DNA from 3 places in the Vibrio sp. A37 genome. Region 3 is predicted to be linked to each of the others. Evidence: predicted binding sites of a transcription regulator. Region 3 holds the regulator's gene; each other region holds the start of a gene.

Region 1 (10,742 bases), on a different contig from region 3:
GTTACGGAAGCGAATGACGCAAGGTTCTCCATCGTTCTCAGCATCATTTGCAGCTTTAATTTTAGGATGGTTTGCATCGTAGCGAGGCATTTCTTTGTTCGCTTCTTGCTCAGCACGAACTTCATCTAGCAACTCTTTGGATGCGTAGCACTTATAAGCCTTATCTTCTGCTAAAAGCTTATCGACCATTTCATTGTAACGGTCAAAACGTTTGGTTTGATAGTACGGGCCTTCATCCCACTCTAATCCCAACCAAGTCATACCTTCCAAGATAGCGTCAACAGCCTCTTGAGTTGAACGTTCTAGGTCCGTGTCCTCAATACGAAGAACAAACTCTCCTCCTTGGTTTTTCGCATATAACCAAGAATAAAGTGCCGTACGAGCACCACCTACGTGAAGATAGCCTGTTGGGCTAGGTGCAAAACGCGTTTTAACCGTCATTTGATGAATACCTATACTTATAAACTGTTGCTGATTGCTTCAGTAAGAAGTCAAATTTGCGCGCCATTCTACCACTCACACATCTAAGACTACAATTGTCCCCGCGTTATTTATTCGCCACAATTGGGTATACACTGAATAAACAGATTTTGTTAATCATACTTAGGTAAACATTTTGACTAGATTCATAACATTACTGCTCGTATTGGTGAGTAGTTTGTCCTATGCCGAGCCTCTATTTTGGAGTGCACAACGAGGTGAGACTCACTTGATGCTCATGGGGTCAATTCATGTCGGCGAGCATAATATGTATCCATTACCGAAACCAGTTATCCAGTTTTTAAAAAAGAGTGACGGCCTCATCGTCGAAGCAGATATTAGAAAATTTGCCCCATCAGATCTTCCGCCCCCAACAATAACAACCAAACAAGTACTAGATTCAAAAGATACTCAACAGCTTAAGAAAATTAGCCATAAACTTGGGTTAGAAATGAGTGTATTAGAGAAGTCGCCGCCTTGGGCAACCGCCTTAACGCTTCAAATTGGTCAATTTCATCAACTTGGGTTATCGCCTGAACTGGGTGTCGATCATAGAGTCATGACCCTCGCTGAACAGAACAATATTCCTATTATTGGCTTTGAAAGTGTTCAGTTTCAGTTCGGCCTTTTAATTAATTTACCTAAAGGGGGCAAATCCTTATTAGAAAATACATTGGATGAATTTAATAAAAGCTCAGCGTACAGCCAGTGCCTAGTGAAGGCATGGAAACAAGGTGATGTCTCCGCCTTAGAAGGCTTTGCCAAGCAAACTTCATTTTCAAGTGACTTTGACAACAAGTTTATATTCAAGCGCAATCATGACTGGGCAAACAAACTGACTTCCAACAATTTCCTACCAAACAAAAACGGCAACTACTTGATTGTAGTTGGTGCTCTGCATCTAGTCGGAAAAGACAACCTATTGAGTCTGCTAAAACAAAAAGGCTTCACCATCAAAAAGCTATCTGCAAGTCAGCCCGTGAAATGTCAGATTTAAAACGTAAAAAGGCCCCAGTATTTCTACTGAGGCTTTAAAAGTGGTCGGTGAAGAGGGATCGATCGGACTGGCGCTCCAGCCCCCGACTCTCTGGGCCCAAATTACTATCAAATAAAATGCAAAAAGGCCCCAGCATTTCTACTGAGGCCTTAAATGTGGTCGGTGAAGAGGGATCGATCGGACTGGCGCTCCAGCCCCCGACTCTCTGGGCCCAAATTACTATCAAATAAAATGCAAAAAGGCCCCAGCATTTCTACTGAGGCCTTAAATGTGGTCGGTGAAGAGGGATTCGAACCCCCGACCCTCTGGTCCCAAACCAGATGCGCTACCAAACTGCGCTATTCACCGAATCTGCTGAATCGCTTTATCAGCAGCGCGTATAATACGGATTGCTTCACCAAAATCAAGCCATTTTGCTTACTTCAATAAAAACACATCATTATGCGGTCAATATTACAGCAAAAGTTATCGGGTGTGACTAAAAACACAGTTACTCCTACATATTGATAACTAAACACATACAATTGATCCAGATCAGTATCAGTTTGATGATTAAGTTTTAGTCTAATTTTGTCTTCAAAACTTTATAGGGGGCAATATGGACTTTTGGCTTAATCTTCTTTTTGGTAACGCAATTGGGCTCTCGTCCATGATAGTGATCCTCTGTGCACTAAGCCTTATGCTTTTTTTTAGCGTGTTTTTTATCTATAAAGTTAAGAATGACAAATCTCCTCACTAGATCGCTTAGCTTCTATTTATTTGACTTGGGTAAATAGAACTGTGCTTTGCACCGAAGTAGATACTTTATCTACTTCGGTTTTTTATTACCTAAGAGTAATAACCAGTAACCACCCTGCCAAATTCACTTGATATTGGTATACTCAGCCTATGTAGTACCTGCATAGTGAGCTTATCTATGTCTGAAGATTCTGACTTGTTCCAAGAAATGATGGCCGATGTAAAGCCGTTGCAAAATGATACCGCTGAATTAAAAAAACAATTTCAAGCTACCGAGTCTCATGCTGCTAAACGTCAAGCGGCGATGTCATTAGACAAAGATGATCCTGAATATTTGTCTATTGACCATGCACCAATGCTTAAGCCCGATGATATTGTGGAGTTCAAGCGAGATGGTGTTCAAGAAGGCGTATATCGAAAATTGAGGTTGGGGAAATACCCTATTCAGGCCAAACTCGACTTACATAGGAAAACGCTTAAAGAAGCCAGAGATGAAGTGGTGAAATTTCTTAAGCAATGTATCCGACTCGATATTCGTACGGTCATCATCATCCACGGTCGTGGAGAAAAATCGAACCCGCCTGCACTAATGAAAAGTTACACTTCGAATTGGCTCGAACAAATCAAAGACGTTCAATGTGTTCATAGCGCACAACGGCATCATGGTGGCAGTGGCGCAGTTTACGTGTTGCTTAGAAAAAGTAACGAAAAGAAGTTAGAAAACCGAGAAAGACACCAAAAGAGAATGAAGTGATTAATGATGCTCTATTCCCTTTAGTTGTAGAAACGTATACTATTCGCACACTTTCATTCCGTTGTGAAACGTTAAGAGAACATAATGACCCAAAGTAATACCAAAAGACTGAACAAATTCATTAGTGAAACTGGCTTTTGCTCTCGCAGAGAAGCAGACAAACTTATCGAGCAAGGCCGAGTTACCATCAACCAACAGATTCCTGAAAAAGGCACCCAAGTGAACCCAGGAGATGACGTCTGTATCGATGGTAAGCCCGTTCGCGCTAAAGAAAAACCTATCTACATTGCCCTGAATAAACCAACAGGCATCACCTGCACCACGGAAAAAGACGTGCCAGGTAATATCGTTGATTTTATTGGTCATCACAAAAGAATTTTTCCAATTGGCCGCCTAGATAAACCTTCTGATGGTCTGATTTTTTTGACCAATGATGGAGACATCGTCAATAAGATACTGAGAGCCGGAAACAACCACGAGAAAGAATATGTGGTGCGAGTAGATAAACCTATCACTGCATCTTTTCTTAAACAGATGGGCTCAGGCGTGAATATTTTGGATACTGTCACTTTGCCATGTGAGATTTCCCAAGAAACCAAATTTTCCTTTCGTATCGTGTTAACTCAGGGCCTAAACCGTCAGATACGCCGTATGTGTGAAGCACTAGGCTACCAAGTTCTTAAGTTAAGGCGTGTTCGTATCATGAACATTACAATAGATGGTATCCCTAACGGAAAGTGGCGCTATCTATCCAATGAAGAAATAGCTGAGATACTCGCGATGTGCGAAGGCTCGGTTGGAACAGAGGAAGCTTCTCGCGCAGACCAGAAAGGCAAATATATAAAGAAAGCCACAGATGCGAAGTTATTTGATAGTAGAGAAGAGAACCAAGCTTCTAAAGCAAGACGAAATCAGAAGCAGAAAACTTACGCAGGCCATGATGCAGATAAGTTTCGTAAGAGCCCTCACTCTTCTAAGAGCAATAAAAACAAGCAAGCCAAGAACATCACTAAAACTTTTAAACGTGAAGAAAACGGTTCTTCTAAATCGTCAAACCAAAACCGGGTAAAAGGAACACTCAAGCTAGGTAAATAAGTGGGAACATCCCCTCCTAAAAAAGAAAAGAGGCGAATTTATCGCCTCTTTTCTCTTTATCTAGCGGGTAATTACTTCGTGCCGAAAATCTTATCGCCAGCATCACCTAAACCAGGGACAATGTAGCCATTTTCATTTAACTTTTCGTCTATTGCAGCAGTGTACAATTCAACATCTGGGTGCGCTTTTTCTAGCGCTTCAATGCCCTCTGGCGCAGCAACTAACACCAATACTTTGAAGTGCGTACAACCTTTTTCTTTTAGCAGATCGATAGTTGCAATCATCGAACCACCCGTCGCTAACATAGGATCAACGACCAAGGCAATCCGCTCATCTATATTCGAAGCAAGCTTGTTAAAATAAGGGACAGGTTCAAGGGTTTCTTCATCACGATAAACGCCTACGACACTAATTCTTGCACTTGGAATATGCTCCAATACACCATCCATCATACCTAGGCCAGCACGAAGAATAGGCACCACTGTTACTTTTTTGCCTTTTATTTGATCAACTTGAACTGGGCCATTCCACCCTTCTATTGTCACTTTCTCGGTTTCAAAATTGGCGGTTGCTTCATAAGTCAGCAAACTACCAACTTCAGCGGCTAATTCACGAAAACGCTTTGTGCTAATGTCACCTTCTCTCATCAATCCGACTTTATGCTTTACAAGAGGATGCTTAACTTCAACGACTTTCATTTCTATCTCCAGAGGGCGTGGGGAATTACTAAAAACTTAGCAGATTATATACTCAACTCGATGGAAGATACATTATTCAACATCAAATCGACTCACTGATTTTTAGTCTTGGAAGCTAGGTTAGGCAAGGTTTCTAAGGGCTAGACTCACTCAAACAAAAAAACTAGCGCAAACGTTTGCTCTTTTGGATTAAGCACTGGTAGAATAGCGCCGTTTTCACATCTAATATTAAGACCGAGGATTTCCCGTGAGCGGTAACAATTCTTCTTTAAGCTATAAAGACGCTGGTGTAGATATCGACGCAGGTAATGCACTTGTAGATCGAATCAAAAGCTCTGTTAAACGTACACGTCGCCCAGAAGTGATGGGTGGTATTGGCGGCTTTGGCGCACTTTGCGAACTGCCAACAAAATACAAGCAACCAGTTCTTGTTTCTGGCACAGATGGAGTTGGAACAAAACTACGCCTCGCTCTAGATATGGCTAAACACGATACCATCGGTATCGACTTAGTTGCGATGTGTGTGAACGACTTAATCGTGCAAGGCGCTGAACCACTATTTTTCCTAGATTACTACGCCACAGGTAAACTTGACGTTGATACTGCAGCCGATGTTGTATCTGGTATTGCAGAAGGCTGTGTGCAAGCGGGCTGCTCACTAATTGGTGGCGAAACGGCAGAAATGCCGGGCATGTACGAAGGTGAAGATTACGACGTCGCTGGCTTTTGTGTTGGTGTAGTCGAAAAAGAAAACATCATTGATGGTACAAAAGTCGCCGCTGGTGATGCACTGATTGCAGTTGGTTCAAGCGGTCCACACTCAAACGGTTATTCGCTAATTCGCAAAATTTTAGAAGTCTCCGGCGCCAGCAAAGATGAAATGCTGGAAAGCAAAAGCATTGGCGAGCATCTGCTAGAGCCGACTAAGATTTATATCAAGTCTGCTCTTAATTTGATCGAAAATCACGATATCCATGCGATCTCTCATATTACTGGTGGTGGTTTCTGGGAGAATATTCCTCGCGTACTTCCTGAGGGGACAAAAGCAGTGATTGATGGGAACAGCTGGCAATGGCCAACCATCTTTAACTGGCTACAAGAGAAAGGTAATGTCGCTACTCACGAAATGTATCGTACTTTTAACTGTGGTGTTGGTCTTATCATTGCTCTTCCACAAGCACAGGCAGAATCAGCCGTTGAATTGCTAAAAGAGCACGGAGAAAACGCTTGGGTTATCGGTGAAATCGCTCAAGCCAGTGGCACTGAAGAACAAGTAGAGATCCGCTAAGCATGAAAAATATTGTTGTTTTAATCTCAGGAAACGGAACTAACCTTCAAGCAATCATTGATGCTTGTGAGAACAATATAACAACAGGCAGAGTGACTGCTGTATTTTCAAACAAGGCTGATGCTTACGGCCTTGAAAGAGCTAAACTTGCTGGCGCGGATGGTGTTTTCGTTGATCCTAAACAGTTCGATACTCGCGAAGCTTTTGATCAAGAGTTAATGTCACAGATCGACACCTACAAGCCTGACTTAATTGTTTTAGCCGGTTACATGCGCATTCTTAGCAATGATTTTGTTCGTCATTACATGGGCCGAATGGTTAACATCCATCCGTCTTTGTTACCAAAATACCCAGGCTTGAACACCTATCAGCGTGCGATCCATGCAGGCGATGAAGAGCATGGCACTAGCGTGCATTTTGTGACAGAGCAGCTTGACGGAGGCCCTGTCATTTTGCAGGCAAAAGTGCCAATTTTTGACGAAGACAATGTCGAAGAACTGACAAAACGAGTTCAAAGTCAAGAATATAGAATCTACCCTCTAGTCGTTGAGTGGTTCGTTGATGGACGTCTTACGATGAAAGAAGGCAAAGCCTTCCTTGATGGAAACCAGCTTGGTATCCACGGCTACGCAGAAGAGTAACGACTGTTCGAGTTGTTAAAATGGGATGCACATGCATCCCATTTTTATACCCTTTTCTTTTTCTCTTTGGGTTTAGCGTAAGCAACATCTTTAAGTTGTTCTGAATTACCATCAATAAGCTCACCATTTTGAAATAGCGAGAACTCTCCTGGCTTCATTCGATGCCAAGTCTCATCATTGGTGAGAGGCTGCGTCGCTATTACTGTGACGATATCATTGGGTGTTGTTTCTTCTTGGAAATTGACGGTCATCTCTTCATCGATAAGACTGGCTTTTCCAAAAGGTGCACGGCGAGTGATCCAATAGAGATGATTGGTGCAATACGACATGACATATTCACCATCAGACAAGAGCATATTAAACACACCTCTATCGCGCAACTTATCGCAGCACTGAGTCACAAACCTAAACATTTCAATCATATCTTGTGGTGGCTCTGGGAATTCTCTTTCCAATTTATCCATCAACCAACAAAAAGAAAACTCACTGTCGGTTTCGCCAACCGCACGATGGCGACCTGTCGGCCAACCTTCGTAGTCTGATAATTGACCGTTGTGGGCAAAAGTCCAATACCTACCCCAAAGCTCACGAGTGAAAGGGTGGGTATTAACTAAACTCACCTCACCACGATTTGCTTGCCGGATATGACTGATGACAGCCTGACTCTTGATTGGATAACTTTGAACTAAACCAGCAATTTTTGAATCACAGCTAGGGTTGGGGTCTTTAAAAGTTCTAAACCCCTTACCTTCGTAAAAAGCGATACCCCAACCATCGCTATGGGGGCCTGTATTCCCCCCCCTCTGAATAAGTCCAGCAAAACTAAAACAAATATCGGTGGGAACATTGGCACTCATACCGAGCAACTCGCACATAGACTACTCTCTCCCTAAGATTTGTTTTCTATTACTCCATCTCTTTTTCAATAAGCTGGATAATAATATGAATGATTTTAATATGAATTTCTTGAATTCGATCTGCGTAGCCAAAATGAGGGACGCGGATTTCGATATCCGCTAGCCCAGCCATCTTGCCACCATCTTTACCCGTTAAAGCGATAGTTTTCATGCCTTTCGCTTTTGCCGCTTCGATGGCATTTAAGATATTTCCAGAGTTACCAGAAGTCGACAGACCAAATAGTACATCGCCTGATGCCCCTACCGCTTCGACATAACGAGAAAAGACAAAGTCATAACCAAAGTCATTGCTCACACATGAAAGGTGGCTTGGATCAGATATCGCAATACCTGGGTATCCCGGACGATTCTCTCGGTAACGACCCGTCAGCTCTTCAGCAAAATGCATGGCATCACAATGAGAGCCTCCGTTGCCACAAGACAGTACTTTTCCACCCTGTTTAAAAGAGTCTGCTATTAACTTCGCTGCTTTTTGAATTTGCGCGATATTGTTTTCATCACTAATAAATTTATTTAATACGTCTGCTGCTTCCGTGAGTTCGCTTTTTATTAGATCTAGGTACATAGGTTTCTCTTAAATTGATCAATGTATGGTTACTAAGCCGATTCTGGTAGAAAGAGCTACTTGAGCTCAAAGGTCAACAGACCTCAGTTTTTGAGTGTACATCAAGGCTTGCTCGCTTCGATAGCAGAAAAGTAACAATTTACATATCTTAGGTTAAGAAACATACCTCAGATAACAAAACTGCCAAACTTACATTACTGAAACACTCTTAGAAGTCGGTAGTTTTTATCTGATAAAAAATTTCTCTTTACAAGTTAATAACAAAAACACACAATAACTGGTAAGACCACATACCAGTTATTAAATCTCTATACGAGGAACTCAGTATGGCAACCCTACTCGCCTTTATATCCTTTTTTGCTGTATTACTTGTTTGTCTCTATCATCGACGTTCATTAGCGACAACCTTAACCCTACTCCTAGCTGTCATGGTAGTTAACGCTTTTCTTGGCTTAACTAGCCCGTTAGCTTGGCTCACGTTTATTATTTTTTCTGCCATCGTTTCAGTTCATCTAGTAAGGCAAAAGTTGATTTCCAACCGAGCCTTCAAGCTTTTTAGAAAAGTTTTGCCCGAAATGTCCCAAACGGAAACAGAAGCGCTCGAAGCTGGCACTGTTTGGTGGGAAGCCGAGCTATTTGCTGGCAAACCTAATTGGAAAAAACTGAATACCATCGCAGCGCCGAGGCTAAGTGAAGAAGAGCAAGCATTTCTTGAAGGCCCTGTGAATACTGTATGTGAAATGGTCAACGATTATCAGGTGACGCACGAACTTGCAGATCTACCACCAGAGGTTTGGCAATATCTCAAAGATAACAAATTTTTTGCCATGATTATCAAAAAGAAATATGGCGGCTTAGAGTTTTCAGCTTATGCTCAATCGTTGGTTTTACAAAAGCTCACCGGTGTTTCAAGTGTGCTATCTTCTACCGTTGGAGTTCCGAACTCGCTTGGTCCAGGTGAATTACTGCAACACTATGGTACGCCAGAACAGAAAGCGCATTACCTGCCCCGATTAGCGGAAGGAAAAGAAATCCCGTGTTTTGCCCTGACTAGCCCAGAGGCGGGATCCGATGCGGGTTCTATTCCTGACTTTGGGGTAGTTTGTGAGGGTGAATGGGAGGGCGAAACCGTTTTAGGAATGCGCCTGACTTGGAACAAACGTTATATTACTTTAGCGCCAGTCGCCACGGTTCTTGGCCTTGCTTTTAAACTCAAAGATCCAGATAACTTACTAGGCGACAAAAAAGATATCGGTATTACTTGTGCGCTCATCCCAACTAGTATCTCAGGAGTAGACATTGGCCGCCGTCACTTCCCACTCAACATACCTTTCCAAAATGGCCCTACTCGTGGTGAAAACGTCTTTGTACCATTGGATTTTATTATTGGTGGCCCCAAAATGGCTGGCCAAGGTTGGAGAATGCTGGTTGAATGCCTATCAGTTGGGCGTGGAATTACCCTTCCCTCAAACTCTACTGGTGGTTTAAAAACAGCCGCTCTCGCCACTGGTGCTTATGCTCGAATTCGTCGTCAGTTTAAGCAACCGATTGGCCATATGGAGGGAATCGAAGAGCCTTTGGCACGTATCGCGGGTAACACGTATGTTATGGATGCGGCTAGCACGCTCACAGTTGCAGGCATCGATTTAGGTGAAAAGCCATCGGTTATTTCAGCTATCGTTAAGTACCACTGCACCCATCGAGGCCAACAAGGAATCATTGATGCCATGGACATTGTTGGAGGAAAAGGTATCTGCTTAGGGCCTTCCAACTTCCTTGCTAGAGGCTACCAAGGTGCTCCCATTGCTATAACCGTAGAGGGGGCGAATATTCTCACTCGCTCAATGATAATCTATGGTCAAGGCGCCATTCGCTGCCACCCTTATATTCTTACAGAGATGCAATCCGTGCACTCAACAAGTGTTGACGCAATGCAAACTTTCGATACAGCCCTCACTAAACACATTGGCTTTACATTAAGCAACCTCGTTCGAAGCTTGTGGCTGGGGTTAGTCGATGGCATGGGTTCAAGCTCGCCAACAAAAGATCAAACTAAGCGTTACTATCAGCAAGTCAACCGCTACAGTGCTACACTCGCACTACTCTCAGATGTATGCATGGCAACGCTAGGTGGTTCTTTAAAGAGAAAAGAACGCCTATCTGCTCGCTTGGGGGATGTTCTAAGCCAGCTTTATCTGAGCACGGCCACCCTCAAACGATATGAACTAGAGGGTAGGCAAAAAGAAGATTTACCGCTAGTGCACTGGGGATTGCAAGATAGCTTACAAAAAACGGAACAAGCGATTGAAGAGCTGCTTGCTAACTTACCGAACAAATGGCTTGGTAAGCTTTTAAAAGTCATCGTTTTACCATTTGGGAAGGTTCGCCGTAAACCTAGTGACACGCTGGATAGCCAGGTCGCGAGAATATTACAAACCCCATCAGCAACTCGCTCTAGATTAGGTCGTAATCAATTTATCCACGATTGCCCAAATAGCCCAGTAGGGAAAATTGAAAAAGCCCTGCACGTTATCCTAGATGCTGAACCTATTTTCTTAAGAGTATGCAA
Region 2 (10,742 bases), on a different contig from region 3:
TCAGGCAAACCACCTACGTTATGGTGAGATTTGATGACATGCGCTTTGCCCGTCTTAGAAGCCGCAGACTCAATCACATCAGGGTAGATAGTACCTTGAGCAAGCCATTTCGCATTCTGAAGCTTTTTCGACTCTTCATCAAACACATCCACAAATACGTGACCGATAGTCTTGCGCTTGTCTTCAGGATCCGACTTACCTTTTAACGCGTCAAGGAATCTGTCTTCTGCGTCAACTTTGATGATGTTCAAGCCAAATTTGTCGCCAAACATATCCATCACTTGCTGACCTTCGTTTAAACGAAGCAGGCCATTGTCAACAAACACACAAGTTAGCTTATCGCCAATCGCTCGGTGCACAAGCATCGCAACGACTGAAGAATCGACACCACCTGAGAGACCAAGAATCACCTCATCGTCACCCACTTGCTCTTTAATACGAGCAACCGCGTCTTCGATGATAGATTCTGAAGTCCAAAGGCGCTCACAGCCGCAAACACCAAGAACAAAGTTCTCTAGCATTTGTAGGCCATTTTTAGTGTGAGTCACTTCTGGGTGGAACTGTACGCCGTAGTATTTCTTCTCTTCATTCGCCATTGCTGCGTATGGACAAGTTTCTGTCTCGCCTGCTTTGACGAAGTCTGAAGGAATTTCTACCACTTTGTCGCCATGGCTCATCCAAACATCTTGCGTTTCTTCAAGATCTTTAAAGATAGAAGAGGCACCAGAAACTTGAACTTGAGCATAACCAAATTCACGCTCATCAGAACCTGCAACCTTACCACCTAGCTGCTCCGCCATAGTTTGCATGCCGTAACATACACCTAATACAGGAACACCAGAATCAAACACATATTGTGGTGCACGTGGTGAGTTTTGTTCTGTTACGCTTTCTGGACCACCAGAAAGAATAATGCCGTTCGGGTTAAATTCGCGGATATCCGCTTCGTCGACATCCCAGCTCCATAGTTCGCAATAAACACCGATTTCACGAACGCGGCGTGCAACTAGCTGAGTGTATTGAGAACCAAAATCTAGGATCAAAATACGTTGGTCATGAATATTTTTAGTCATTTGGGCAATCTTTTATCAATCTGTTGTAACTTAACTTTTCGTAGCAAAACGGGTTATGCAATTTGCATTATTGCCCTAAACGATAGTTTGGCGCTTCTTTAGTGATCTGCACGTCGTGTACGTGAGACTCTTTCATACCAGCGCCTGAGATGCGAACAAACTCAGCTTTAGTACGTAAGTCTTCTACAGTTGCAGAACCAGTTAAGCCCATGCTTGAACGTAAACCACCCATTTGTTGGTGAACGATCTCTTTTAAGCGGCCTTTGTATGCGATGCGTCCTTCGATACCTTCTGGGACTAGCTTGTCAGCAGCGTTATCTGTTTGGAAATAACGGTCAGAAGAACCTTGTGACATTGCACCCAATGAACCCATGCCACGATAAGCTTTATAAGAACGACCTTGATAAAGAATAACTTCACCCGGAGCTTCTTCAGTACCTGCGAACATTGAACCAACCATCACACATGATGCGCCAGCGACAATCGCTTTACAGATATCACCAGAGAAACGAATACCGCCGTCAGCGATAACTGGAATACCAAACTCTGCTGCAACTGCTGCTGCATCAGAAATCGCAGTAATTTGTGGAACACCTACGCCAGTAACGATACGTGTTGTACAAATAGAGCCAGGGCCAATACCTACTTTCACAGCGCTGACACCAGCTTCAATTAGCGCTTTTGCGCCTGCAGCTGTTGCAACATTGCCGCCGATGATATCGAGATCTGGGTATGCTGCACGTGTCTCGCGGATACGGTTTAGTACACCTTCAGAGTGGCCGTGAGAAGAATCGATAAGTAGAACATCAACACCTGCTTCAACAAGAGCAGCAACACGTTCTTCATTACCTGCGCCAGCACCAACAGCAGCACCTACGCGCAGACGACCTTGGTCATCTTTACAGGCGTTTGGTTTGCGCTCTGCTTTGTGGAAATCTTTCGCAGTAATCATACCGGTTAATTGGAACTCACTGTTCACAACTAGGATTTTCTCTACGCGAGCTTTGTGCATCTCTTCTTGTACTTCTTCAGGAGAGGCGCCTTCTTTTACTGTTGCTAAACGCTCTTTTGGCGTCATGACTGACTCTACTTTTTTCGATAAGTCAGTAACAAAGCGAACATCACGACCAGTGATAATACCCACTAGCTCATTTTCATTAGTAACAACAGGAAAGCCTGCAAAGCCGTGCTTTTCAGTAAGCGCTTGAACGTCAGAGATTGTCGCATCAGGACGAACTGTTACAGGATGCGCAACCACGCCAGCTTCGAAGATCTTAACTTGGCGAACTTGCTCAGCTTGCTGCTTAACAGACATGTTTTTATGGATAAAACCAATCCCGCCTTCTTGCGCAAGAGCGATAGCAAGGCGAGCTTCAGTAACAGTATCCATAGACGCTGATAGCATCGGAATATTCAGAGTGATATTTTTAGTAAGCCGAGTACGTAAATCAGCTGTATTTGGGAGAACGGTGGAGTGTGCTGGCACTAATAATACATCGTCGAATGTCAGCGCTTCTTTGGCAATTCTTAACATTTGCAATATCTCACAATAAGGATAGGTAGAAGATTACCCCAAGCTTTAATAAAGCTATTAATAAAGTCATTGGGATTGGATATTGCGGTGGGATTATACGCCCGACGCAAACGTTTTACCAATCATTTTTTTGATTTTAATTTGCATTTGCCCCCTTGATATGTATTATATTGGCGCTATTCTGCATATCCACGTCTACGTGACTGCCTGTGACGCCGCAATCGAATCAAAATATTTTCACTGTTTCTCGCCTCAATTCTGAAGTTCGTTTACTGCTTGAAAACGAAATGGGTATCGTCTGGCTTGTAGGCGAAATTTCTAACTTCTCTGCCCCTGTTTCTGGCCATTGGTACTTTACTTTAAAAGATACTCGCGCTCAGGTTAAATGCGCGATGTTTCGTGGCAACAATCGTCGAGTGTCATTTAAACCACAAAATGGCAATCAGGTTTTAGTGCGCGCTCGCCTATCGCTTTATGAGCCTAGAGGCGATTATCAGCTTATTATCGAAAGCATGCAGCCAGAAGGCGATGGCCTTTTGCAAAAGCAGTTTGAAGAATTAAAAATGCGCTTGGCTGGCGAAGGGCTATTTGCTCAAGCCAACAAAGTTGAACTGCCTGAACATCCTCGCTGTATTGGAGTGGTGACGTCTAAAACTGGCGCTGCACTTCACGATATTTTGGACGTACTGAAAAGGCGTGATCCGAGCTTACCTGTCATCATCTACCCAACGATGGTTCAAGGAGATGACGCTTCCATTCAAATAGCTCAAGCGATTGGCAGAGCCAATACGAGACAAGAGTGTGATGTGTTGATAGTAGGCCGAGGTGGTGGTTCTCTGGAAGATCTATGGTGTTTTAACAATGAAATTGTCGCCAGAACCATTGCCGCTAGCCAGATCCCGATAGTTAGCGCTGTTGGCCACGAAGTTGATGTCACCATTGCCGATTTTGTAGCAGATGTACGAGCGCCAACACCTTCAGCCGCAGCAGAACTGGTAAGCCAAGATACCAGCTATAAAACGCAAACCGTCAGCGCCAATTTACGTAAACTGCGTGACGCTATGCATCGCAGCATACTGGTCCAAAAGCAAGCTTTCTTGCAGCTGCAACATCGGCTGGATAAGCAACATCCAAACTACAAGTTACAAGTTCAAGCGCAGCAAGTTGACGAGCTGGATTTACGCTTAAGAAATGCCATTCAAAGGCGTTTATCTGATTCCAAAGCCCAGGTAAGAAATTGTAGCTACCAGCTTCGTCTGCACTCACCCGCTACCCAACTGGCTAAGCAAAGAGTAAAGCTAGACAACAATGAACAAAAACTGATTCGCTATGCTGAAAACCTTCTCACCGCTTATCAGCACCGTTTAGCGATGGCAGCAGAAAAGCTCGACACAGTCAGCCCACTGGCAACATTAAAACGCGGTTACTCGATTACTCAGTCCCGTGATGGCAAGGTCATTACTAGCCAACAACAAGTCAATCAAGGTGACAAGATCATTACTCGCCTTGAAGACGGCGAGATTCACTCAACGGTTAACGAAATCAAGCAATCCTGACAAGTATCGTCTGCCAAAGTGAGTATAAAGAGGGCAGATATTCTCTGCCTTCTGTTTTGAATCAATGAAGATTCTTTACTTGCAATTTATTGCCAATAATCAACTTTATACTTCGGTTAGTTCGATAGCACACAGTTTTTAAATTCACTTGCTTTAACATCAACCGAACAAGGCTGGGTTGAACTCAAATCTTTCCACGTCCCTTGGGTTGAGAAAATCACAAATCCTCCATTAGTCAGTGCATATTTACACTCAGCTGCATTGTTTGATTTTTTAAGAATTGGGATTGGTGCACTATTTAGCACGTTGTACTCGTTCTTACTTGCGTCTGGCCATTGAAGGTTAGTTGCCCAATTCTGATCGGGTCTACCTAACGCTGTTTCATACTGCAGCGGCGGTTGTGACGGCGGCAAGGCAGATAAATATGGCAGATCTTTCTGACTCGAAAACGCGATACTACTTGGTGATGGACAATAAAAACTATCAAGTCGACTTTCGCTTTCAGGCACTAAGTCAATCGATACGGTTTTTACGTCGTACTTATATTCGTAAGTGACAGTTAAAACCACATTATTTCCACTCGCTTGAGATGGTAATCCGCTAAGAGAAATATCTAAATTTTTACCGTCTTTATCAATTGCGTCACTCACTTGAATAGCTGAACTAGACTGACCTCTATTGGTCACATCCAAAGTGTATCGACTAAGATCAGTATCAATACCCGTTTTGTTATAGTTCGCGAGGCTGCCTGATAGATTTAGACTATTGCCTGAATAAAAAACTGTACTCATACCAGATAATGTAAAATCGATATAGTGACTATTTTTGTAAGTTATATCGAACGTCGATTGGTTTTGATACGAAGGAGCAATTTTCGTATTGGTCATTTGCACTGCATAACTTTGTCCAAGCATCAAACCTGATAATTTGAGCTCTGCTTTGCTTCCTGCGACTACTAGACTGGATTGAGGCTGCTGCGCATCATTAATCGGATAAACTTTTACAGTATAATCGCTAAGGTTGGTATCCGCTTTACCATTGATTTGTGCCCAATTTCCTTGAATATCAACCGACGAACTTGTAGCAATGTTTTTGCTTGGGTTAAATGCAAAATATTGGCTCGGGTAGATATTAATTGGATTACTTTTAGCAACCATACTTCCATCTTTGTTTTCTATCTTCATCACTAACGGCTGAGTCAATTGAGCTTTACTCGATCCCCATAACGTGACTTGCAAGGTATGATTAATATTATCAATCTTAAAACTTGGTTCCGCTTTAACGCTGCTTGGTGCAACTTCGCCACCTTGGGTAGTATAAAAGTTAACCGAATAATCTGTTTTATCAGTATCCCAAGTCGTTGATGCTCCCTGACCAATATCTTTTGCTAATGTTCCAGTGATCTTCCCTTCAGCATTGCTAACAATATTTATATTCGGTCGGTTAGCTTCTGATACAAATGGAAAGTCCGGCGTACCTACGAAACAAGACACTTTATTTTCTCCTATTTCGCAATTATTTTGAGTTTGGATGGTGTCGCAAAAGTGGCTGTTCAATCCTGTGAATAAACCGAAGTTCTCATTAACATATGAGCACTTTGGCCCATCGGTCGTCACATTCGGATCACTCGTCGCGTCATCAAATGCATCATAAAGTATAAAGTTCTCCGATCCAGATTCTGCCTCGGGATCAGACGACACAGGATTGTTGTATGTGTAGCCTATCGATTGAAAATTGTTAGTACTAGATTGCAACGTGGCCATATTTTTCAGAAATTGTTCAAACGACACGGCACCGGGAAAATTAGAATAAGCGAGGTCGTTACTTTTAGGATAAGTGGGGTAACCTGCTTCACCAATTTGCAAAGACAAATCAGCGAATCCGTCTTTATTTTTCATCGAATTGAATGCAGACAGTGCTGCTGAGTAATTGTGATTGATATCAGTTCTAACAGCCTGATACCAAAAAGGATAAAGATGAGCCGCATATGTTAACCCGTTTGACAGGTTGGACGTTGAAGTGCCTCCCCACTTCAACAGCGAATTAAAGTAAGTTAGCAAACTGGATCTTCCAGTATAGCCACCTGAATTTCCGTTATAGTTCAAAACATTTCGATTAAATTTACTAAACTGCGATTGCTGCCAAGAGCTTGTCCAAACACTATCTTTGATTTGTGTATTGAGATTGATTGACGTGTAAGCAACAGATAGAAATGGAAATTTTGTGTTGAAGTCTGGCGAGCTAGGATCGAAGAAGCGGTAAGTAGGAGTATTCACGTTAGTGGTTTTATCTAAGGTCACAGTGTCTAACATAAGTGGACGATATATCACTGTTTGTGGCTTTACTAATACGTTGTTTTTTGCAGCCTGACGAGTAGGCAACCCTGACGGCTCGTTACTTCCATATGACAACGCCATATCACCTTCAGTAGAGTTGATCGCAAACCTTATCGCCAAATGTTTTTGCGTCGCGACTTTCTCAAACTCCTGTAGAGAATAGCCAAGAGACAATTCATTCTCTACATACTCGGTCAATGACGCATAATTACCATACGTACCATAATTGTTGTCTATGGAGTAAACGATCTTTCCGTTAACTTTCTCAGATTGAATAGGAACAAAGAACTGCTCATTACCTAAAACGACTTCACAGTTTTTCGGCGTTGACTGAGGGTTTTCTTTATTACATATCGTTGTTAAACCATTTTCATTCATCCAATTGGAAATATTATTATCGATAGCACTTTCAGATGCATCAATATTTACACCATTGGCACTTGCTGTCTCCATATCAAAAGGAGAAAATAAAACCCAGCTAATATTATTAATAGTTGATGGCGCATTTATTAAATCTTTTTTAAGTTCTTGTTGTTGAGATATTTTATTTATTCCTCCACTATTTTTTAGGCAAACACCACTTCCTGAGTCAACTTGGTCAAAGTCTCCCATTATTTGTAGTGTTTTAAAATTAGCCCCTTCCATTACACTGAAAGCTTTATCTATTTGACTAATGCTGTAATCGCATTGGGGAGCAAAGTTAACACCAAAACCTTGGTAGCTAACTGGCGCAACTGACTGACTCGGCGCTTGATAGTCACTCAAGTTATCTTGAGCTAATACATTTTGTGCAAGAATAGAAGTTGAACAAGCCAAAACAAAGCAGGAAATAGAAACTTTCCCAAAAGAGATAAAATACCTCATACAGTTCTCCGTATGTTAATAGTCCGATAAAGCCAGATAATTAAGACTCTGGATATAAACCAAAATTAAACACGCGGTGAATATATGATTTAAAGAATGGGAAATGTTCTTATTACGCAAATCCTATGCAAATAGGATTTGTAAATTTACTAACAGGCTAGTAGACGTTATTTTTCTAATATAACCAAAAAGAATATAGGTAGAGCATATTATTTTTCTTGAAAACTTAATTATAAGCTCAAGAAAATATTACCAAAAAAAACAGAACATTGAATTACTATAATCTCTCAATAGCAATTAATAGTTATTTTCAACTAGCCAAAATGAAAGTTTTCTGACGTTCATTGGATACTTTCTACATTTTGACATTAGCTGCTAGTGTAAAGTTTTTGTCCAGCCAAGTATTCGTAGATGTGGAGTCAATACTTGGCTAGAGTGATCAGGCCTGCTGCCAAATAATAGTCACTTTTGACTTGGATTTAAGTTCATTACACGTGTTACAGAAGTAGTTCACTGCTCCACAGGCTTTCAACTTCTCGACTTCTTCATCACATTCGGGGCACAAAACCTTTTTTTTGTAATGTTGCTGGCAAGCTGAACAAAAATATTGGCCATCCCATTGCAATTCCTGACTACACGTAGGACATTGGTTTTGTTGCATAGTTTTTTCCTCTGCATATTTGTACAAAAAAGTAGCGATCTAAGTGGATCTTGCACTTTATACGAGCTGATCAGCGATCTGCCTTAAAAAGAACATTTATATAACCACACACCGAAAGCATAAGTTACATATCCTGTCTTTCGATTTCATACAGTATAAAAATCTAACATCATAATTAAAACCCGCTACTTTTAGATGTTAATAAAAAGATCAATATTACATCAAGCAGCTGCTGAATCAGTGTGCATCTCAATATGTTGTTCATCTAGCTTATTGAATTTGACTGTTATATTGTCGTAATCAGACAAAGATCCTGCGTGCGTGCCACCACACGCGATGACTGCTGTTTCGCCCTCCAACAGGTTGCAATGCCAGTAACGGGAGTCAGTGAGAGCGTCACCATCACAAATCACTTCAATTGCTGCGCCAAGCTGAAGCCACTCATGCAGCAACTGATTAACTTTCTGCTCTATTAAAGGCAAATCAGCCAGCATATCTGCGCTATTCAAACCACGCTTTCTAAGCGTTTTACCAAGTCTGTAAGTATCGACGCATTTATCTTCGCTAACAAAGCTCGATACTTGCGCGTAGCTATTGAAGTCATAATATCCATGAGGGTCACGTCTATCAGCTTCTTTTCTCCAATACCCGTCTGCAAGAACTTTATTCAAGGCGAGGTACGAAAGATGCCCTGCACTGTGTCCGCGCCCTAGTGCTTGTTGGCGCTCTTTATCAACATTCAGTATGACCTTGTCGCCGCTAAGAGGTTCATCTGACAAAGGCTCGACACAATGCACAACAACAAATATCCAGCCATCTTGATCTCTTTTTACGGGAATATTCTTACCAACATACAGAGTTTGCGTTTCGAGCTCGATGGCTCCTACGCGGCAATCCATTACTTCAATAACGGCACCACTTGAAAGTGTGATAGTGCCTTTATCAGCTGGATGATCAGGCCAAATATGGCTAACAGGATGGAATGGTGTTTGATCGGTAACGATATACGTAAAGTCAGTATGCGTTTCAACCAGCTGGACACTGGCTTCAAGTTGCCAAATTTGATGACAAAACTTAGTGATGGTACGAGTGATATTAGAAGTCATAATCGAAGTGTAAAAAAATACCCAAACAAATTGTTTGGGTAATTCTATCACTTCTTACGATTTTTCATCATGCCCATCAGGCGTTTTCGCTTTCTCTCTTGTGAAAGCGTCATCTTGTTGCTCTTACCCTCAAATGGGTTATCGCTGCTTTGGAACTGAATACGAATTGGCGTACCCATAATATCGAGCGACTTACGGTAGTAGTTCATCAGATAACGCTTGTAAGAATCTGGTAGTTCATTGACCAAGTTACCGTGAATTACAACGATTGGTGGGTTATAACCACCAGCGTGCGCATATTTGAGCTTAACACGGCGACCACGAACCAATGGTGGTTGATGATCTTCCGTTGCCATTTTCATGATACGGGTAAGAACCGAAGTTCCAACTCGTGTAGTGGCAGACTTATAAGCTTCTTGAACAGACTCAAACAGGTGGCCGACACCCGTTCCGTGCAATGCAGAGATAAAGTGAATACGGGCAAAATCAACAAACCCTAATCGTCTATCTAGCTCTTTCTTCACGTTCTCTTTGACGCCAGTATCTAAACCATCCCACTTGTTTACTGCGAGCACAATTGAGCGGCCAGCATTAAGTGCAAAACCTAGTAAGCTTAAATCTTGATCAGAGATATTTTCACGAGCATCGATAACCAAAAGTACCACGTTGGCATCTTCAATTGCTTTTAGCGTTTTGACTACTGAGAACTTTTCGACGGTTTCGTTGATGCGTTTGCGACGTCTTACACCTGCAGTATCAATCAATACGTATTCACGCTCATCCCTTTCCATTGGGATGTAAATAGAATCACGAGTTGTGCCTGGCATATCATAAACAACAACGCGTTCTTCACCTAAAATACGGTTCGTCAGCGTTGATTTACCAACGTTAGGTCGGCCAATAATAGCCAACTTGATCGGTTGCTCTTGCAGGCGAGTAAATTCTGCTTCCGCTTCTTCCTCTGTGTAATCGAGCTTCTCTTCTTCGGCATCTTCAAATTCAGTGAGATCTTCTATCTCACCTTTTGCTTGCTCAAGAAGTTCTTCAGCAAAAGGGTTAAGCGCTAAGTCAATCAAAGCACTCACTCCGCGTCCATGAGCAGCGGCGATTTGATACATGTTGTCCATACCAAGTTGCCAAAACTCAGCACTTGCGGCATCAGCGTCAATGCCATCAACTTTGTTAACTACCAGCATCGAGCGTTTTTCAGTTTTACGAAGATGCTGCGCAATGGCTTCGTCTGAAACAGTTAAACCCGCGCGGCCATCGACCATGAACAAGACGACATCTGCTTCCTCAATCGCAGCCAAAGACTGCTCAGCCATCTTGGTTTCAACTCCCTCTTCTGAACCGTCAATACCACCCGTGTCAATGACAATAAATTCATGTTCGCCAAGTTTCGCTTGGCCATATTTACGGTCACGCGTTAAGCCAGGGAAATCTGCCACTAGCGCATCTCGAGTTCGAGTTAAGCGGTTAAATAGCGTCGACTTGCCCACATTTGGGCGTCCCACTAAAGCAACAACAGGTACCATAAAAACCTCAATAGTATGTCTTTTTTACTTATGTAGTTATAGAGAACAAACCGTCTATTACCAAGTCTGTTATCTAT
Region 3 (10,742 bases):
ATCACGAAGGAGATAGCGACTGCTTAGAAACGCCAGTGTTGCTCCAATAGTACTGGCAAAAGAGACCAAAATTAAGCTGTTCCAAAAGCCAAACAGGGCTGCCGCTAAAAGAGTAACGACTGCTGCGCCAGGAATAGAAAAAGCTGTGATAGCAACGTAAGCGAGGAAGTAAATCACTACGGCCGTAACAAAGTTATCGGAAATATATTGGTTAAGTAACTCTTGTTGAGCTTTTGCATTTTCTATGGTTAAGTACTGACCAAAATTGATACCAAGAAAAATAATCAGCAGGACTAAGATTGTTCCGATGATGAGCTTTTTATTCATTTGATTCTCCAGCAGCTACATAACTCTGTCTTTAAGAAGACAATTTGGCATTATCTGAGTATATAGACAGGAGCATAAAAAAATAAATTTCACCCATGTACAAAAAAACCGACATAAAGTCGGCTTTTTTATACTGAAGCTGAGGTTAAATTAACCGGCTTTGTAACTCTTCTTTCCTAGCTTGAGGAATGACGGACCAGTGCTTGCCTTGAATCGCTCCCTCTAAAGCCCACAGAAGCTCTAAACTCACATCAGTTGAATGAGTTTGTTTGATAGCTTTAAAAGCTTCAACAGAGCCTTTTTGCTCAAGTGCTTCCACAGATTCTATTCCTGCTCTTTTCAGCATTCTTTCGGTTGCTAGCCGAAGGTTAGGTAAGTCTTTTAACCTTGTCGGTTTGCCAACCGATTGAGAGACTTTCTCCTTCTGAGCAGAAAACCAAGCTTCTTTGGCACATTCAAAAGTTTGCTGTGGGTCTTTGTCCCAGTTATCCGGAAGAGCGAAGTACTTAGTGACTACAGGTAGCCCCTTTTTAGTGTATACGTAGGGTTCATATCCACGTGTTTTAAAGCTTTTCAATGCTTTATCATCAGCACGTATATGAAGTTTATCATTGGCGATAAGAGCGAACATTGTGTCATCAACAAATATTCCATAGCCACCGAACATAGAGCGAGATTTGATTCGTCCTAATGGCTCAAAGAGCTTCATTGAATCTTTTAAAATTGGTTTATCCATATCAACTAATCCCGAGCTTAGAGGATACGCACACGAAGGCATGCGATGAGTTTGAGACGTAGATGAACTACTATGCAGAAAGGTTGAATAAAAACTTTGGTTTATATTGCATAACGATCATCGGTAACCCCGCTACCTATTCTAAAAAGACTTAGGCCGGAAGCTTTGCGTCCCACTCTCTCAAGTGGTTTGCCTTGTGCGTATCATTATTAAGTCATTTAATAATAATTCAGATTTTGCGGAAAGGTTCACTTTTCTTGATATGAAACGTGATCTTGCTTCAGAGGGTGATTGTAAATAAATGCGAATGGATTTTAGGTTAAAATATGCGCTGAATTAAAATTCAGCGCATAAATACGATACATTCTGCCTATATATTTGGCTTATTTTCTGATATCTCTAACAGTATCGCGCTCGACTATCTCAGGTTGCATCTCGAACACGCGTTTTTCGTGTTTTTTATCTTTGATTCGTTCTAAAAGTATTTCGAACGCGTTTTTACCGACACGACGTTTAGGTTGGTGGATGGTTGTGAGTGGCGGAGAAAAGTATTCAGCTAGCTCAATATTGTCGTAGCCAATCACAGATATATCATCAGGAATGCGTATACCTTTTTGCTGAAGTCGGCTCATTAATCCCAGAGCCATGGTGTCATTGAAACAAAATACCGCCGTTGGCTTTTTGTCCATGACTGCAATCTTGTCTGCGGCAAGAACAGCGGTATCACACTCAAAGTTACCTTCTAAAATCCAATCATTGTTTACTGGGATATTTTCTTCGTTTAGAGCTCTGGTATAACCTCGGATGCGTTCTTGGCAGGCGGCCTTTTCTAGTTGGCCACTCAAGCAAGCGATATCTCTGTGACCTCTGTCCAACAGGTAGCGGGTAGCTAAATAGCCACCTTCTTCAGAATTATCGATAATTTTATCTGCTTGAGAACTTTCAGGTCCCCAGTCCATAATCACTTTAGGGATATCGGGGTGGCTATCAAGCATTTCCAACAGCTCTTCGGTGAGATCTGAGCACATAACCAGCATGCCATCGACTCGCTTTTCCGCAAGCATACGTATGTAATCTTTCTGCTTTTCGTAGATCCCGCCAGTGTTACATAAAATCAGAGTATACCCTTGTCGGTAACAATAGCTTTCGACACCATCAATGACTTCAGAAAAAAACAAATTAGTAGATTGAGTAACCAGCATACCAATTGTCCGGGTAGTGTTGCACTTTAGGCTCCGTGCTACAGCACTAGGAGCGTAGTTTAGTTCCTTGACCGCTTGCATCACTTTTTCTTGGGTCGCTTCGGCAACAAAACGAGTCTTATTGATAACGTGTGAAACGGTTGTCGTCGATACACCGGCTAAGCGTGCAACATCTTTAATGGTGGCCATAACGTGCTGTCCTGTTAGTTACTACCTACCTCAGCTCCAGAAGTAGGCAGAAAATTTAGTTGTAAAATGTTCTAAATAAGGCCTGCCTAACTCACTTTTTCAGAAAGTTTGGCAGGCCCTACTAGGGTGTGTTGACCTTTCGAGGTTAAATTTTGTTCAATTTTAAGGCTTTTAATCGATTGCGTTGTTATTTTGTAGTGATTTAGCGCTATTGGGCGAACAAAAACCTACCTTACTAACATAATGTGGTTATTTTGTCACGAATTTCGCCCTACAGTGTCGGGTGAAGCAAGGTATTCGCAGTCTAATTCTAGAAAAGAAACTAACAGGCGAGTAAACGCTGCATAAAAGCCAAAATTGTCTTTTGCGTTTACTTGCTCTCGAAAATCATACATCCAAGAGAGTAGATAGCTGCGGATAAAGGTTTCTTGTTCTTTTAAAGCATTTTCAAGGTGTGGGAGCTGCTCGAGTTCATTTGATCGGATAATGAGGTTTCCTAAAAAGTCCAATATGTTAGAAATATGATCGGCGGGCTCATTTTGAATTTGGTCGAGAGTAATATTGTGCGATTGCATTATCTTGACGATTTCCTGTGCGGAAATCTTGTTCGCAGGATTGGCCATATTACGATAACTTGAAGCGCAGGCAGAAATTGCGCGTTTGTCTGAACTTAAAAAAAGATCATCAAAATCTGACGATAGCTGAATTTGTGGGTCATCCATTAGAACTATTTTGTCGATGCAGTGCAACAGGTCATCACTGGGCTCAGTAAGGACTGGGACATCACCTAACCCTTCAATAAATGTTCTGATCTGTGAGCTTCGATATTGCTCTAACTCTGCGTCAGATAGTTCTTTAATGAATATGCTCGAAATCCACCAATATATTTCTGCGCGTTTATCGTTAAATGCTTTTAAGTCGATCATGCTTGCGTAAATGTTCCGTTCATGCTTTTAGTGTAATCAATAAATGGGAATCTGCTCGCAAATTGATGTATTCTTATGTGTGCGGTGAGGGGAAATACAGTTGTTCGACAATAAAGGAGAAGCGTTGAGCCCACTCTAAAAGCAGGCTCACGAGATTATTGTTCTTGAGTATTCTGGTTGGAAGAGCCAGCAAGATCTTTAGAAACCCAGTCACGCATTGATTGCCAAATTAAACCTAGGCGTTCATGCCAATAGATTTCAGTTTGTTCAAGGTACTTGGCCTTTGGCGTATATTTATCCCAAGGTTGAGAGATATTTTTATGTGCTAGGAAGTTGGTTGGAGCTGGGAGAGGATTCAATCCCACGGAATGAAATTCGTTTAGAGCCCTTGTCATATGACTTGCGGAAGTGACTAACACTAGCCGCTTCTGTTTGACGAAAGCCGCGGCTTGACGTGCTTCTTCCCAAGTGTCCTGAGCCGTTTCAAGCAAGATGATATCGGATTTTGGAACACCCAACGCAAGCGCCACTTTTGCCATCATTCGAGCGTTGCTTACTTCTGAACCGGCCGCATAACCGGACAAAATCAATTTTGAACCAGGATACATACGCATGATGCGTATACCTTCTGCAAGACGCATTAGTCCAGTTCTACTTAGTTCCGAAGTGGGTGGGATTTGATCATCAACTACGTGACCGCTCCCTAGTACCATGACATAGTCAACAGATTCGTCGACAGGGAAAAAAGCCCCATGTTGTCTTTCTAATGGCATTAAAAGGCGGCTTGAAACAGGTTGGAAAGAAATTAAAAAGATACCTGTTAGGGAAAATAAAACAATTAAGCAACCAGTTTTACGTCTGGTAGTAAACATAATTAGCATTAGGCCTAAAAAGCCAAGAATTAGCATGGCAGGCAAAGGCATTAGCATTGAAGAAATTAATTTTTTCAGCACAAACATTCTCAAATAGTCCGAAAAATCATCAGTTGATTACAAAAAAGAAATAAACCTTCTTTATTCCTACCGTTCATATGACAGAATAGCAGCACGATTAGCTATCATAACGTACCGACTGTGACTCAAGACCGCAATTTCGACGATATTGCCCACAAATTTGCAAAAAATATATACGGATCAGATAAAGGAGAGATCCGTCAACACATTGTTTGGCAAGATCTTCTCAGTATTTTAGATGTATTGGAAGCCCCAAAAAAATCTCTGCATGTGCTTGATGCAGGGGGAGGGCTGGCGCAGATGTCGCAAAAGCTTGCTAAACTCGGACACGAGATTACACTATGCGATCTATCATCTGAGATGTTGCAGTTGGCAAAAAAAGATATTGAAAAGTGTGGGCTCCTAGATTCCTACCGCTTTGTCCATGCTCCGGTTCAATCCATTTCAGAGCACCTAGAACAACCTGTCGATTTACTGATGTTTCATGCCGTCATGGAGTGGCTTGCAGAGCCAAAGTCTGCACTGAGCACAGTTTTACAACAAGTCAGGCCAGGTGGGGTCGCTTCTGTTATGTTCTATAACCATCATGGATTAATATATAAAAATGTCACCTGTGGAAACATTCCTCACATATTAGAGGGAATGCCTCATAGAAAGAGATTTAAGCTGCAACCACAGAAAGGACTCTTACCAGAAGACGTCTATCAATGGATAGAGGAACAAGGATTCGAGATTTGTGGCAAATCAGGGATTCGCTGTTTTAGCGATTACATAGGGAATATGGAATACATGGGTGACTATCAATTCGAAGACGTACTAGCGCTCGAACAACAATTGTGTAGAAAAGAGCCCTACTTATCCTTGGGCCGATACATACATGTATGGGCTAGGAAGAAAGAACAATAGGAATAAGGATGAGCGAAGAGACTCAGCACGTTGCCGAGCAGCCGATTGAAGAACTTGTCGGCTGGATACAGCAGCATGATTTCTCCTTACACCTCTCAACTGAACGACTTGCATTTCTCATTGCTTTAGCGGTACTGAGCAACGAGAGATTTGATGAAGAGATGGGTGAAGGAGAGTTGCACGATGCATTTATTTTCGTGACCAAAATGTTTGAACAAACAGGGGAAGCGACTGCATTTCGTGCCAACAACGCCATTAATGAAATGGTTTCTCAACGACTGTTAAGTCGATTTACTAGTGAAGTTACTGATGGTGCAAGCATTTATCGCTTGTCGCCGCTTGCTATTGGCATTACCGATTATTATGTACGCCATCGAGAGTTCTCAAAACTGAAGCTCTCTATCCAACTTGCCATCGTTGCGGATGAAATGGCAAAAGCCATAGAGGCAGCCCAGAAGGGCGGCACAGCAGGGCATTGGAAGAAAAATGTTTATGGCGTACTTAAGTACTCAGTAAGCGAGATATTTGACCAAATTGATCTCAACCAGCGTGTTATGGATGAGCAACAGCAACTTGTTAAAGAACAAATTGCAGAGCTACTGAATAAAGACTGGCGAGAAGCGATTAATAACTGTGAAGCTTTGTTAACCGAGACTTCAACCACATTAAAAGAGTTGCAAGATACACTGCAAGCAGCGGGTGATAATCTGCAGACTCAGCTTTTAGATATTCAAGAAATTATCTATGGAAATGAAGAGCTAGAGTTTATTGCTGAAACCTTGTATTCACTTCAAATGAAACTCGATCGCATTACAAGCTGGGGCCAGCAAGCGATCGATTTGTGGATTGGTTACGACAGGCATGTTCACAAATTTATCCGTACCGCGATAGATATGGATAAGAACCGTGCATTTAGTTCTCGTCTTCGTCAGTCGGTACAAGAGTACTTTGATTCACCTTGGTACCTAACGTATGCTGATGCGGAAAGACTGACCGATATGAGAGATGAAGCGTTAGTTCTGCGTGATGATGAAGTCACAGGCCAAGTGCCTCTTGATGTGGAATACGAAGAATTCCAACAAGTAAACGATGAGCTTTCTGAGCGAATTGGTGAAATGTTGCAAAGCCATAAAGAACGTTCCGCGCCAATCGATCTCGGTTCGGTATTGCGCGATTACTTGTCATCTCACCCACAAGCCCACCATTTTGATTTAGCCCGTATCGTTATCGACCAAGCGGTTCGCTTGGGGTATTCCGAGTCTGATTATCAAGCGATTCAACCTGATTGGCAGGCAATTAACGAATATGGCGCAAAGGTACAAGCGAATGTCATTGACCGATACTAATAACGAATACATGCCTGACAATCTGGTTAAGGCAATATCAAATCCTCTTTTTCCTGCGTTAGACAGTATGCTGCGAGCAGGAAGACATATTTCGAGCGAAGATCTCGACAACCATACCTTGCTAACAGATTTTGAGTCGGAATTAGCCCAATTTTACAAACGCTACAACACCGAGTTAGTGAAAGCTCCAGAGGGCTTTTTCTATCTTCGCCCACGCTCAACATCGTTGATTGGCAGAAGTGTTCTGTCGGAGCTGGATATGCTAGTCGGTAAGGTTTTATGTTTTCTTTATCTAAGTCCAGAGAGGCTTGCCCACGAAGGCATTTTTACCAACCAAGAGCTATACGATGAGCTATTGCAGCTCGCTGATGAGAAGAAACTGATGCGATTGGTGACAAACCGAGCTACTGGGTCCGATCTGGACCGTGAGAAATTATTCGAGAAGGTTCGCACCTCACTGAGACGCCTAAGACGCCTCGGTATGACTATCAATATTGGTGAAACGGGTAAGTTTCGTATTAGTGAAGCGGTTTTCCGCTTTGGAGCTGATGTGCGCACCGGTGACGACGCTCGTGAGGCACAATTACGCTTGATTCGTGATGGTGAAGCAGTGGTACATGACTCTAAGCCGGATCAAGCTAGCCTGTTGGAAGATGAAGAGCTAGTAGACAATGAGAATAATTCTGAGTTAGAAGGTGAAGTATGATTGAGAGAGGTAAATATCAATCTCTTACGATGATCAACTGGAATGGCTTTTTTGCCCGTACTTTTGATATCGATAACTTAGTGACCACACTATCGGGTGGTAACGGAGCGGGTAAATCGACCACAATGGCGGCCTTCATTACCGCACTTATACCCGATCAAAGCTTACTTCACTTTCGCAATACGACTGAAGCCGGTAGTTCGCAGGCTTCAAGAGATAAAGGCCTGTTTGGTAAGCTCCAACCCGGTGCCTGTTATGCGGCGTTAGATGTCGTTAACTCAAAAAAACAAAGAGTAATTTTTGCCGTTAAGCTGCAACAAGTCGCTGGCCGCGATAAGAAAGTGGATATCAAGCCATTTATTATTCAAGGCTTGCCAAGCGATATAAAGCCCACCGATGTTTTAATCGAAAATGTCTCCGATAATCATGCTCGTGTGCGACAAATTAATGAAGTCAAAGATAAAGTTGGTGAAATAGAAGGCGTCTATTTCAAAACCTTCAACTCTATCGTTGACTATCACGCGCAGATGTTTGAACTCGGCGTAGTGCCAAAGAAATTACGTAATAGCAGCGACCGCTCAAAGTTCTATCGACTCATTGAAGCTTCGTTATATGGTGGTATTTCTAGTGCGATTACACGCTCGCTGCGTGACTACCTTCTACCGCAAAATGGTGGAGTGAAGAAAGCATTCCAAGATATGGAATCCGCACTTCGTGAAAACCGCATGACGTTGGCTGCGATTCAAACCACGCAAGCTGACCGTGATTTGTTCAAGCACTTGATCACTGAATCGACAAACTATGTTGCGGCTGACTACATGCGCCACGCCAATGAGCGTCGTAAAAAGTTAGAGCAAACACTGTCACTTCGCAGTGAGCTGCAAAAATCCAACTCAACGCTTGTTGAGCAGACAAATCTACTCAATAAAATTAAGCAAGATTTAGAAATCTTAGCCGAGCAAGAGTCGTCACTTGAGCAAGATTTGCAAGCTTCGAGTGACCACTTGCAACTTGTTCAGACCGCTATTCGTCAGCAAGAAAAAATTGAACGTTACCAAGAAGATTTAGAAGAGCTTGGTGAGCGCCTTGAAGAGCAAGTGATGATTGTTGAAGAGGCGCAAGAAAGGTTGTTGATGGCTGAAGAGCAGTCTACTTTTGCTGAAGAAGAAGTGGACAGTCTAAAAACACAATTAGCCGACTATCAGCAAGCCTTGGATGTGCAGCAAACTCGTGCATTGCAATATCAGCAAGCAGTCCAAGCCTTAGAAAAAGCTAAGGATGTATTGGGAGATGAGAGTGTTAGTGCTGAAACTGCTACTTCTTTGCTCTCTGAACTGAAGCAAAATGAAAGCGAGCAAACTAGTCACTTACTTTCGCTAAAGCACAAGCTCGATATTTCATCAGCAACGGCAAAACAGTTCGACAAAGCGTTTAGCTTGGTTAAAAAAGTCGATGATTCAGTTGAACGAAAAGATGCTGCCCAGTTTGCTAAACTGTCCATCGAACAGCTGCGTGAAGCTAGCGTAATCGTGCAAAACGAACAGCAGTGGCGCTCTCAATGCCGAGATATGGAGCGTTCGCTGGCACAAAAGGCTCAAGCTGAAACGTTAGCAAAAGAATTCCAACAAAAAAGCAATGTGTTGATTGCCGATGAACTTGCATTAGAACAGGAGCAAGAACGGCACAATGCCATTATCGACGAAGTAGAACTCACGCTTGAAGAATTGCGTGAAAAACGCAGTGAGCAGAAACGTTTAGATAGTGATTGTGACAGTGAAATCAAGCAACTTGAAGCCAGCGCTCCAGCTTGGATTGTTGCTAATGATGCGCTAGCTAAACTGCAAGAGCAAACGTCTGCGGACTTATATGATAGCCAAGCGGTAATGACACAAATGCAGTCGGTGCTTGAGCAAGAACGTACGCTGACTGTTGAAAAAGAAAAGCTCGCCATTAAGCGCAACGAAGTAGAGCAAGAAATTGAGCAGATCGCATCGCCCGGAGGCTCAAACGATCCGAGGCTAAAAGGGTTAGCGGATATTTTAGGCGGTGTTTTACTATCGGAAATCTATGACGATATTACCCTTGAAGATGCACCTTACTTCAGTGCGATTTATGGTCCGGCACGTCATGCGATAGTCGTTTCCGACTTGGAAGGCATTCAAGAAAAACTCACGGGCTTAGACGATTGTCCAGATGATTTATATATCATCGAAGGTGATGTTGACGCGTTCGACGACAGTACCATGATGGTAGATGAACTCGATGGTGCTGTGTGCGTTCAGCTTAATGACAGACAAGTCCGTTATTCTCGTTTCCCGAAAATACCTTTGTTTGGCCGGGCGGCTCGTGAGCAGCGTTTAGAAAACCTGCGTGAATCCAGAGAAGAAGTCGTTGAGCAGCACGCGAAAGCTGCGTTTGATAGCCAGAAGCTGCAACGATTGTTCCAAAGCTTTAATGATTTTGTTGCCAAGCATTTACAGGTTGTCTTTCAAGATGATCCAGAGAAAGCATTGCAAGCTGTTCGTGAGAAGAAGAATCAAATCACGCGCGCTTTATCTGAAATTGAAGCTCAAGAGCAGCAACATCGAAGCAGGTTGAATGAAAGCAGATCAGCATTATCATTGATAGCAAAGCTGTCGCCAAACTTAGCTTTGCTTTCAGACGACTCTCTACAAGAGCGGCATGATGAACTCCATAGCAAATTACAAAGTTTGTTAGAACAGAAAGCATTCGTTAGTCAGCATGGTAAAACTCTGAAAGAACTTTCAGGTATTGTGAATGCGCTTGAGGCCGATCCAGAGCAATTTGAAACTCTAGAAAGTGAGTATCAAAGCGCAGATACAAGTCTACAAGCACTAAAAGCCCAAATATTTGCTCTGTCTGACTTATCGGAGAGAAAACAACATTTCAGCTATTCAGACTCCGTTGACATGCTCAACCAAAGTAGTGAGCTCAGTGACAACCTTAAGCGTAAATTGGTCGATGCAGAACGAACGAAAATTCGTTCACGCGATGAAGTGAAACAAGCGCGAAGCCAAGTCAGTCAGTACAACCAGTTGATGGCTTCTTTAAAAAGCTCTTACCAAGCGAAACAAGAAACGGTGCAAGAGTTTCGTACCGAAATGAGCGAACTAGGCGTCGTGGCTGACGAAGGTGCTTTGGTACAAGCACAGCATCGCCGCAATGAATTGCAAGAGCAGCTGCAAGGTGCTCGAAATCGCAAGAGTGAATTCGAACGCACGACCACTTCGACTGAGCTAGAAATGAAGAGCTTACTCAAGCGAGCGAAAGCGGCTAAGAAGGAGTATATCGAGCTTCGCACTTTTGTTGTTGCTGCCAAAGCTGGCTGGTGCTCTGTACTGAAGCTGGCGAGACAAAACGATGTAGAAAGCAAGCTAAACAGACGCGAGCTTATTTACTTGTCCGCTGAAGAGCTACGTTCGATGTCGGA

What was found. The regulator PurR, encoded in region 3, represses purine synthesis genes. The targets are predictions, from matches to a motif close to TNANGNAAACGTTTNCNTNA.
Region 1: purM (phosphoribosylformylglycinamidine cyclo-ligase) is a predicted target of PurR. The motif match lies at 4,927-4,946, and genes of this name have one in related genera.
Region 2: guaB (IMP dehydrogenase) is a predicted target of PurR. The motif match lies at 2,710-2,729, and genes of this name have one in related genera.

The regions. Positions count from the first base shown of each region.
Region 1 covers NZ_JBLNLI010000011.1:109,205-119,946, reverse strand. The annotation lists gene gltX (glutamate--tRNA ligase) at 1-441, opposite strand, end outside; gene ACM2FC_RS17605 (TraB/GumN family protein) at 617-1,477, shown strand; tRNA gene ACM2FC_RS17600 (tRNA-Pro) at 1,749-1,825, opposite strand; gene ACM2FC_RS17595 (DUF3149 domain-containing protein) at 2,076-2,216, shown strand; gene smrA (DNA endonuclease SmrA) at 2,394-2,969, shown strand; gene rluF (23S rRNA pseudouridine(2604) synthase RluF) at 3,054-4,064, shown strand; gene upp (uracil phosphoribosyltransferase) at 4,136-4,762, opposite strand; gene purM (phosphoribosylformylglycinamidine cyclo-ligase) at 5,010-6,050, shown strand; gene purN (phosphoribosylglycinamide formyltransferase) at 6,053-6,691, shown strand; gene ACM2FC_RS17565 (class II glutamine amidotransferase) at 6,736-7,566, opposite strand; gene lpcA (D-sedoheptulose 7-phosphate isomerase) at 7,598-8,173, opposite strand; gene fadE (acyl-CoA dehydrogenase FadE) at 8,500-10,742, shown strand, end outside.
Region 2 covers NZ_JBLNLI010000006.1:130,063-140,804, forward strand. The annotation lists gene guaA (glutamine-hydrolyzing GMP synthase) at 1-1,073, opposite strand, end outside; gene guaB (IMP dehydrogenase) at 1,141-2,607, opposite strand; gene xseA (exodeoxyribonuclease VII large subunit) at 2,817-4,163, shown strand; gene ACM2FC_RS12475 (hypothetical protein) at 4,280-7,363, opposite strand; gene ACM2FC_RS12480 (zinc ribbon domain-containing protein) at 7,803-8,024, opposite strand; gene ACM2FC_RS12485 (alanyl-tRNA editing protein) at 8,246-9,130, opposite strand; gene der (ribosome biogenesis GTPase Der) at 9,178-10,665, opposite strand.
Region 3 covers NZ_JBLNLI010000009.1:106,366-117,107, forward strand. The annotation lists gene ACM2FC_RS16000 (TVP38/TMEM64 family protein) at 1-327, opposite strand, end outside; gene ACM2FC_RS16005 (TfoX/Sxy family DNA transformation protein) at 473-1,063, opposite strand; cyclic di-GMP riboswitch class I at 1,183-1,267, opposite strand; gene purR (HTH-type transcriptional repressor PurR) at 1,447-2,454, opposite strand; gene torD (molecular chaperone TorD) at 2,712-3,380, opposite strand; gene elyC (envelope biogenesis factor ElyC) at 3,536-4,339, opposite strand; gene cmoM (tRNA uridine 5-oxyacetic acid(34) methyltransferase CmoM) at 4,454-5,239, shown strand; gene mukF (chromosome partition protein MukF) at 5,248-6,585, shown strand; gene mukE (chromosome partition protein MukE) at 6,566-7,291, shown strand; gene mukB (chromosome partition protein MukB) at 7,288-10,742, shown strand, end outside.